DNA from 3 places in the Chryseobacterium nakagawai genome. Region 2 is predicted to be linked to each of the others. Evidence: riboswitches for the same ligand, from Rfam matches in the RefSeq annotation. Region 2 holds a riboswitch; each other region holds the start of a gene.
The links. Region 2 has a riboswitch for S-adenosylmethionine ahead of EL260_RS03460 (alpha/beta fold hydrolase). Riboswitches for the same ligand answer to the same signal wherever they lie in the genome.
Positions count from the first base shown of each region.

Region 1: another riboswitch for S-adenosylmethionine. It lies ahead of EL260_RS02775 (SusC/RagA family TonB-linked outer membrane protein); the one in region 2 lies ahead of EL260_RS03460 (alpha/beta fold hydrolase).
Region 3: another riboswitch for S-adenosylmethionine. It lies ahead of EL260_RS25055 (TonB-dependent receptor plug domain-containing protein); the one in region 2 lies ahead of EL260_RS03460 (alpha/beta fold hydrolase).

Region 1 covers NZ_LR134386.1:610,834-614,043, reverse strand. The annotation lists gene EL260_RS02775 (SusC/RagA family TonB-linked outer membrane protein) at 1-2,058, opposite strand, end outside; SAM riboswitch class I at 2,142-2,238, opposite strand; gene EL260_RS02770 (helix-turn-helix domain-containing protein) at 2,500-2,832, opposite strand; gene EL260_RS02765 (transposase) at 2,911-3,210, opposite strand, start outside.
Region 2 covers NZ_LR134386.1:752,283-755,492, forward strand. The annotation lists gene EL260_RS03455 (MGH1-like glycoside hydrolase domain-containing protein) at 1-1,477, opposite strand, end outside; SAM riboswitch class I at 1,666-1,773, shown strand; gene EL260_RS03460 (alpha/beta fold hydrolase) at 1,836-2,774, shown strand; gene EL260_RS03465 (ACT domain-containing protein) at 2,778-3,210, shown strand, end outside.
Region 3 covers NZ_LR134386.1:5,540,127-5,543,336, forward strand. The annotation lists gene EL260_RS25055 (TonB-dependent receptor plug domain-containing protein) at 1-1,393, opposite strand, end outside; SAM riboswitch class I at 1,488-1,592, opposite strand; gene EL260_RS25060 (alpha-amylase family glycosyl hydrolase) at 1,691-3,210, opposite strand, start outside.

The DNA.
Region 1 (3,210 bases), 140 kb from region 2:
TCTTTCAAAATATTCTACGTTTCCTTTAATTCTGTTATTAAGAATGGCAAACTCAAGTCCTACATTCAAATTAAGATTGGTTTCCCATTTCAGATTAGGAGTTCCTACTTTCTCCAACGTTTTTCCAGGCTCACCAGCTAGAGGTGAGTCCCTGTATAATTCCTGATAAGCATAATAAAGGCTCTGTCCATTGGGCCTTAATAATTTATCATTCCCCTGTCCTCCATAGCTTGCACGTAATGTCAACTGATTGAAGAAATTTAGATTTTTAATAAATTCTTCATTTGAAAGTTTCCATGAACCTCCTACAGACCAGAATGTCCCCCATCTGTTATCTTTTGAAAATCTTGAAGAACTATCAGCTCTTGTAGATGCAGATAAGAAATATTTATTATCAAAATCATACTCCACCTTTCCAAGGAAACTCAACAAGCTTAATTTATCACTATTCCCTCCAAAATCCACTAACAGAGAGGCTGCATCAGGCTCATAGTAGTTGGGTAATGAGAAACCTTGTCTGCTACCGGAAATAATTTGGTAATCATATTTATAAAATTCATGACCTCCCAATACATTAATATGATGTTTTCCAAACCTCTTATCATAAGTCAGAATATTACTGGTCGTATAGGAAAGTGTTCTGCTATTCGCTTTTCTTACAGATCCTCCGGTCTCCTTTCCTTGTCCAAGAAGCGGATTGGTATAAAAATGCTCATTAAAGCTAACAAGATCAACAGAAAAACTTGTTCTAAACTTCAGCTCCGGAAGAAATGTAAACTCCATAAATCCTTTCCCTGAAAAATTATCGATCTTATTTTCATTTTTATCCAATGGTAAACTTGCCGCTAAATTTTGATTCTGAAGTGCCGCAGTAGGTCTGTATCTTCCAAAATCATAAATCTTGTTCCCTTCCGCATCCACTACATAAGATCCATCCGGATTTCTTTCATAATAAGGATAAAAAGACGGAATTGCCCTTGCCGCCTGAATAATATTACTCGCCTTAGAATCTGAAGAACTTGGAGCCTGCTGAATACTGTTCGTGTAACTTAAGTTCGCTCCAACATTCAACCATTTTTTAACTTCAGAATTTATTTTTAATCTCGTACTGTATCTTTTAAACCCAGATTCAATAGCCATTCCTTTATCATCTAGATAACCTAATGAAAAGAAATAATTACTTTTTTCATTTCCCCCGCTGATGTCTAGATCAACCTGATTTCTGGAAGCAACTCTTTGAAGAACATCTCTCCAGTCATCATTCCATAAAGCTCTCGCCCCCGGTAATAATTTCCCGTCTGTTCCCACTGGTTTTGGATAATTAGCTCCATAAGGATTAATTGATAATCCGGTACCAGATACAATATTGTCTGTTGCCATCTGTGCTGCCTGTTGTGCAGAAATCTGACCGGATTGGTATCCGTTTCTCATTGCCTCCCAATACAATTGGAAATATTGATCCGTAGTGACCTGCTCATAATCTTTTACCGCTCTGCCTGAAAACCCCTGGCTGATGTTAAGGTTTACCCTGGCTTCTCCTTTTTTACCGGATTTTGTGGTAATGATAATAATTCCGTTCGCTCCTCTTGAACCATACAAAGCACTTGCCGTAGCATCTTTTAAAACACTGATGGATTCTATATCATTAGGACTGATCGCATTGATGTTTCCGTCAAAAGGAATCCCATCCACAACGTATAAAGGCTCACTGGAAGCACTAACCGAACCTACCCCTCTGATCCTGATCGTAGAAGTAGCTCCAGGCTGTCCTGATGCACCGGTAACCTGAATTCCGGGAACCTGTCCTTCCAATGCTTTGGTAATGTTGGTCACAGGTCTGTTATTGATTTTATCACTGGAAATTGTTGCTACGGAACCGGTGTAGCTATTTCTTTTTGCTTTTCCGTAAGCCACCACAACCACTTCATCAATTTCCTTTTCTTTAAGAGTATCCTTTTTCGGTTTGGAATTTTGCCCGCTTACACTTACAATTCCTAAGAAAAATACAGCAACGGGTGGAATCCAAATTTTAGAATTAAATAGATTTTTATTAATCATAATCAATTTTATTTACCATATATTAAAATTTTGCCCTTTACTGAAAAAACAGCAAAGGGCATCGATAAATACGATAAACCAAATGCTTATTTTTCCTTTAAAGGCTGAATGTAACACCTTACATAACGCAGGTTGTCAAGACTTCGTAGGGTCAGTTCCCTCCATCTTTCTTTATAAGCCGATCGAAATATGGTTGCAAATCTATAAACTTTTAGTCTACAAAACAAGTAGACTTATAAAATTTTCATGATAATTTTTCAAAATTTATTATAATATTTTATTAATACCCACCACTATAAGACCTTAAATAAATTATCATTTTAATAAATATGATAAATATCATTAAATTGTATTTAATGATAAAACCATCTCATAATATCAAAAAAATGGTGCCTAAGCACCATTAAATTAAAATCCCTAAAAACCGTTTTAAATGTAAAATTATTGATTACATTCAAAACTTTTTTTCCACTTTGCTAAAGTATTTCTACTCATTTTAAATTGATTCGCCATTTGAGTATTATTATATCCATGGTCTTTTTGAAAATTTAAAATTTTTATAATAGCAGACTTATCATAAGACTTATGTCTTTGATTAAATTTTTCTGTTTCAATTCCTTCTAATCCGAAGACAATTTCATTAAGCTTAAGAACATCCAATGCCGTCAATCTTTTTTTTTGTAAAATAGGCGCACATATTTCAAGCTTTTGAGGATGCTTCATGGCAATGATATCGGTATAAATTCTTATATAATCAGGACCTTGTTCTATCATATATTCAATGTTTTTAATTTAATATTTCAGTGCATGAGCCAACCATTTATTTTCTAACTATCAAAATGAAAAACCTATTTAAGATTTATCATACTTACTAGCCCATTTATAAAGTGTAGTTTTAGGAATCTTGTATTCCTCTATTACCTGTTGTTTTGTTTTCTGTCCGGTACTGATAAGCTCCAAAACAAAATCTATTACTTCTTTAGTATATACATTCTTCCGAAACTGCGGAAGAGAAGAATCCTTTTTGGGACTAACTGTATTATATCCCATATTGGCTTGCGGTGCAAATATGATGATATGCTGGGTATAGATTCTAAAGAAATCATATTCTAAAAGCTTACTCCATCTCAACAGAACTTCCGTATCCAGACT
Region 2 (3,210 bases):
GGAATAATAAATCGGGTTTTCCATTGTTTTTTTCATCAATTTTAAAAACCCTGAAGCAAGACCATGCATGTACAGGTGGATTCACATCGCTCATATTCCATTCATAGGCTGGCAGCTGTCCGTTAGGATGCATATACCATTCTTTGGTAAGGAGTAATAGCTGCCCTTTGGCAAATTCAGCATCAATGATGGATAAAGGAACACAGTGAAATGCCAAATCCCAGGTTGCATACCATGGATATTCCCATTTATCGGGCATCGAAATAATATCTTTATTGTGAAGATGGTTCCATTCCGTATTTCTTACATACTGATTAAAGTTTCTGGGCGCCTCAAAGTTGGGATCTCCTTTCAGCCATTTTCCAACATTATAGTGATAAAACTGTTTATTCCAAAGAAGTCCTGCAAAAGCTTGTCTTTGCACATTCCTTTCGTCTTCATTGGTGGTATCATTCTGAATTTCATGATAAAACTCTTCGGTTTCAGATTGCCTGATCTCAAAGATTTTATCAAAATTTTCAAAAGGCTCATCACTTTCCTCAGGACATAGTCTGAATTCAAAGACCTGAGATTGCCCTGCTCCAATGAGTTCGTCAATTAAAAAAGAAGCTTTGCTACCTCTTTTTTCAGGGTTTACGGTATTACTATGATGGACGATAAAATCATTAATCCCATCTTTAAAATAAGTATTTTCTGCCTGTGGTGCTCCATACAGCTTTGGAGTATTGGTTTCATTTTCGCAGAATACGCTTTGGGCATTTCCATTTCTTGAATAAAACTTTTTGATGGAAATACTGTCGTGCCCAATAGTAATACTTCCGTCATCGGAGGCATTCATTTCTCCTTTATAGGTATTATAACCCCATTTCCAGTTGTTTCTAAACCAGGCTGTTGGTGCTACTACTATTGGAGCATCTTGTTGGCTTCGGTTGCATATCGTTACCCTTACCAGAATATCGTTGTGATCTGCTTTACAATATTCAATGAAAATATCAAAATAGGCATCATTATCAAAAATTCCGGTATCAAAGATCTCATATTCCGGCTCCTGTTTGCTGCGCCTTCCGTTTACTGTGACAAGATCATCATAAGGGAATTCATTGATCGGATATTTGTAAACCATTTTCATATAACTATGAGTAGGGGTATTATCCAGATAATAGAAAATTTCCTTGATGTCTTCTCCGTGGTTTCCCTGAGGATTGCTCAGACCAAAGAAACGTTCCTTAACGATTTTATCTTTTTTATTCCAGAACGAAAGCGCAAAGCAGAACAGCTGTTTTACATCAGAAATTCCTGCAATACCTTCTTCACCCCAACGGTAGGCGTAGCTTTCCGCATTATTATGATTGGTATGGTTCCAGGCATTTCCGTCCGGGCTATAATCTTCTCTTACATTTCCCCATTGCCGGTTGCTTACATAAGGTCCCCAGTTTTTCCATTTGGTATCTTGTAATCTTTCTTTTTCGGCGATCATATATCATCATTTTTCTTTACGAAGGTAGTTTTTTTGAAAAATAATTCCAATTCATTTTATCTGAAGAATAATTAATATGCCCTTGAGAGACTTCTATTTAAGGGCTTTTTTTAATATTAAATTATTTTTTTTTTGATTTTAAAAGAAAAGAACTACCTTTGCACCATTCGTTCATTCAAATATTGAAAATGTTATCAAGAAAGGTTGAGGGATTAGACCCTATGAAACCTTAGCAACCCTTTGCGCAAGCAAAGAAGGTGCTACGTTCTACCAAAATTATTTTGGACAGATAACTTACTGAAGTTCTTTTCAGCCATTTCCTGTGGCATTTTCAATTGTATTAAAATATATAATAGAATTGAAAACAGAACTAAACTATATTAATCTTTCGTATCAAACCCATTCCCAAAAGGAATACGATATCTCGTTGAGCTATGAGCTTTTCGGGAAAGATCTGTTTACAGCTCCAATCATTTTAATTAATCATGCCCTTACCGGAAATTCAAATGTATCCGGAGAAAAAGGCTGGTGGAAACAATTGGTAGGCGAAAATCAGATCGTTGATACTAATAAGTACACTGTTCTGTGTTTCAATATCCCCGGAAACGGTTACGATCATTTTTTAATTGAAGACTATGAAGACTTCACGCCTTCAGATATAGGCAATATTTTTCTGAAAGGATTAGAAGCTCTACATATCAAAAATTTATATACCATTATTGGTGGCTCCCTGGGAGGAGGAATTGCATGGGAAATGTTAGCAAAACAACCAAAGCTGGCAGAAATTTTTATTCCCATTGCCTGTGACTACAGAACTCATGATTGGCTTCATGCACAATGTCTGGTTCAGAAATTTTTATTGAATGATAAAGAAGAACCATTACAAAAAGCAAGAATCCATGCGATGTTGTGCTATAGAACTCCGGAATCACTTAACGACAGATTTCAAAACAAATACAATCAGGAAAAGCAATGCTTAGAATCAGAAGACTGGCTGGTTTATCATGGTAACGCGCTAAACGAAAGGTTTAGTTTACAAGCATACAAGCTGATGAATCATTTATTGATGAATATCAATGCTGATGAAACTGCTCTGGAGAATATACAAGCACGAATGCACATGATCTCCGTAGATACAGATTTATTCTTCCCGGCTTCTGAAATCCGAATGTGTTTTGAGAAACTGAAAAAGAAAAAGGAGAATATTTCTTATCACGAGATCCAATCTATACACGGGCATGATGCCTTCCTAATGGAATATCAACAATTAAATAATATCATAAAAAACATTTTATAAGTAATGAAAAATGCTAAAGAAATAAAATTTTTGAAGAACAGATCAATTGTCAAATTTGAAGGGGTAGATTTCTTAGGGGAAATCGGAATTGACGGACGAATTTTTAAAGCGCTTACTTTAGCGCGCATCAGTGTGGGAGTAATCTCTCAGCAAGCTATAGAAAACGGAATTTCTATTTTAGTTCACGAAAACGATGCTGAAAAAGCAGTAGCTTGTCTTATTGATGAGTTTGAAGCAGAAAGAAAATCAGGAAAAGTATCTCAAATATACAGTATCAACAATGTTTCTGTGATTGGTTTTGTAGCAGAAGATTCCAATAAAGTTTTTGCAGAATTGGCTAGAAACAATGTTTTTCCATTGCTTTTAAATCAAGTTGCTGGAGAAAACAGAGTAAACATCGTAGTAACTTCTTCACAGGATGAAAAAACAAGAAATA
Region 3 (3,210 bases), 810 kb from region 2:
CATTATCTGTTGAAAAACCAATAAAGGATTGTGAACCTCCTGCCCCGATCACTTTAGAATCTTTTGTAGCAATATTTCCATTCTCATCATATTGGGTATAAGAAGCTTCATCTCCTGCTTTGATCTGATATTGTTCAAACCTGAATTCTCCTCCGAATGCAATATTGAAGTTCTTTATCTTTTTTGAAACATCAAGATTAATGGTATTTTGTAGAAAACTATGAGCTCCTGCATAAAATCGGGTGGGTGATTTTATACCTAAAGAAGCATTATTGGTATTGCTTACGTTATAATTGAAGGTGTTGCTCCCAAAGGTATTACTCAGGTCTATCAGCCAATTATTAACATTATATTTCGCACCCACAGCATAGGAAATATCGTAGATCTGAGAATTCAGAACTGCCTGAAAACCGTTAGGGTATATTTCTTTAACAATATTAAAATCTTCATTGGGAAGTCTTCTGAAACCATACCCTTTTCCTTCTTTAATGCTGAAACCACCAAAGGAATAGAATTTAAAGTTATCGTTCAAAGGGTATTCTGCATTGAAAAACAATTGCCCTTGTCTGATTTGGGCATCTCCGATCTGGAAATTAAAATAGTCTCTTGTTAATCCTCTTTTATTTATTTCATCATCATCATTTTGTCTTGCAATATCTGGGTTATCTGCAAATTCGTAGGCAAAATTATTTCCGAAAATATCAAGATCGTGATTTTGGGTTCTCGTTGTTTTTCCTCTGTGACTTAGCTGCAATGAAAGATTGATAAAACCTTCATCTTTACCCAAAGAAGTTCCATAATTAACGCCGGCCTGGTAAGTATCACCATCATTTCTTCCGCTTAATCCATAAGTTAAACTTGCTGAAGCGCCTGCATTCTTTTTTAGAATAATATTAATTACTCCTGCAATGGCATCAGAACCGTATTGTGCTGCTGCACCGTCTCTTAACACTTCAATTTTTTCAATAGCAATGACAGGAATTGTACTTAAATCTGTTCCTACAGATCCATTTCCTACCGTATTCTGATAGTTTACCAGGGAAGTCGTATGTCTTCTCTTCCCGTTAAGCAATACCAACACCTGATCCGGCCCCATTCCTCTTAGTGTTACAGGATCAATATGCTCCGTTCCATCAGAAGCAGACTGTCTTACAGCATTAAATGAAGGGATCACATAATTCAGAATGTCCTGAGCCGTCATTTGTGGAGATGATCTTTGGACTTTATCAATATTGATTACATCTACAGGAACCGGCGTCTCCAATTTTGTTCTTTTAACATTACGGTTTCCGACGATGATAATGTCTTCGATTTGTTTTCCTTTTTCCTCCTCCTCCTGGGCAGCGACTAAAATTGTCCCTAGCAGTAATAGAGCGGTGCTTAATTTTTTCATCTTTGTTCTTGCCAATTAATAATATTCTTCCGCAGATGATTCTGCAGCTACACAAGACTTCAAGAAATGGAATTCGTATAAGAAATATTGACTTCACTTATCTCCCCATCGGGTTGGAATTAGCACCTTTACACTTTTGGAATCGTGTAGGTTGCTAAGGTTTCATTGGGCCAAATCCCTCCACCTTTCTTGATAAATCTAGTGCAAAGGTAGACTAATTTTTCAAATATGCAAAAAGCGGATAATCACTACCAAGAAAAAAGGCAAATTCGCTGAATTGCCAATTTGCCTTTGTATTTATTTCACGATCATTTTTTCAATAGCCATTCCGTTTTCTGATTTCAGATGAACCAGATACATTCCCGACGGATAATTGACTCTTAGTTCATAAGTCCCATTTTCTTTATTCAACTTAAATGAATCCAACTTTTTACCACTTCTATCGAAGATCATGATTTCTCCATTTCTGGCTTTATTAAATATTAATTTTGCAACACCATTTTTGATCGGGTTATCAGCAATCTGAAGGGATAGCTTGTTTGCAGCATTCACATCAGACGTAGATAAAGCACCGGCATAGTTTCCAAAAATTCTGAATTCTCCGGCCTGTAAAGTGATAGGAGCTGTTGTTGAAGCGATGTTTGAAACTGTATCATCCATCAGGTTTTTCCACTGGCCAGCATAAGGAAAATAAGGAACAACATTTTGTACAGCAGTAGAATAATTTGCCAGAACTACTACGTTTTTCATTCCGTTGATTGTATTGTCATATACATAAATTCTTGTGATAAGCCCATCAGGATCATTGGCAAGATTGTTTGACTCTATGGTGTAAGTCTTTGATTTGAATACCGGATTGGTATTTCTGATATCAATAATCTTTGCCCAAGTATCATAAACTGCCTTTCTGTTGGCATCGGTATCATATCCTAATGTGAAGGCTACAGGTTTTTCATCAGTTCTGCATCCATTGTTAATGCTACCATCCGTGCATCGGTTGATGCTGAATTCGTAGCCTAATTCTCCAAACTGCCAGATCATCTTAGGACCGGGAATGGTAAAGAAGGTAGCTCCAAATGTTTTCATCCTTTCCAAAGCCGTATTTAAATTCTTTACACTATAACTTCCATTGATCGCTCCATAAGCGAGATTTTTAAACATCAGCCTTTCTTCATCATGACTTTCTCCATATCCCACAGCACGCATATCGGTAAAACCATGAAGATTGTGATTCATGCGGTCATAATTGCTATTATCTTTATACCCCATCGTATTTTGATTATAAGGCTCTGTTTGTTTATTCCAAAGCATTACTCCTTTTCCTTCGGCCACTCTGTAATTGGCCCATTGCTGTTCTTCTGCATCAGTTCCCAAATGCTCAAATATCATATAAGAATTAGGATCCAGTGCCCATTGTCTGTCTGCATAGTTCTTCATAATATCTACCCTATCCTGCTGATAAGCATTTGTACAGTTTTCATCATTTTCAGAACAGTTTTGCGTAAAGCCTTTTGTCAAATCCCAACGAAACCCATCAATACGATACTCCTTTAACCACTGCTGAAGACACCTTTCAACGTAGTATTGAGTTGAAGGACTGGTATGGTTAAAATCATTAAACACATTATATGAATGTTTAGGAACCTGATTGAAATAAGGATTATTAGCTCCCACATCTCCGTAACCATCACCATCCGGATCTATATTCCAGAGTCTTACCAAAGGAGAACGCCCTGTTGCATGATTAAAGGCAATATCAAGAATGACAGCAATCCCGTTCTGATGACACAGATCAACAAACTCTTTGAATTTTTCAG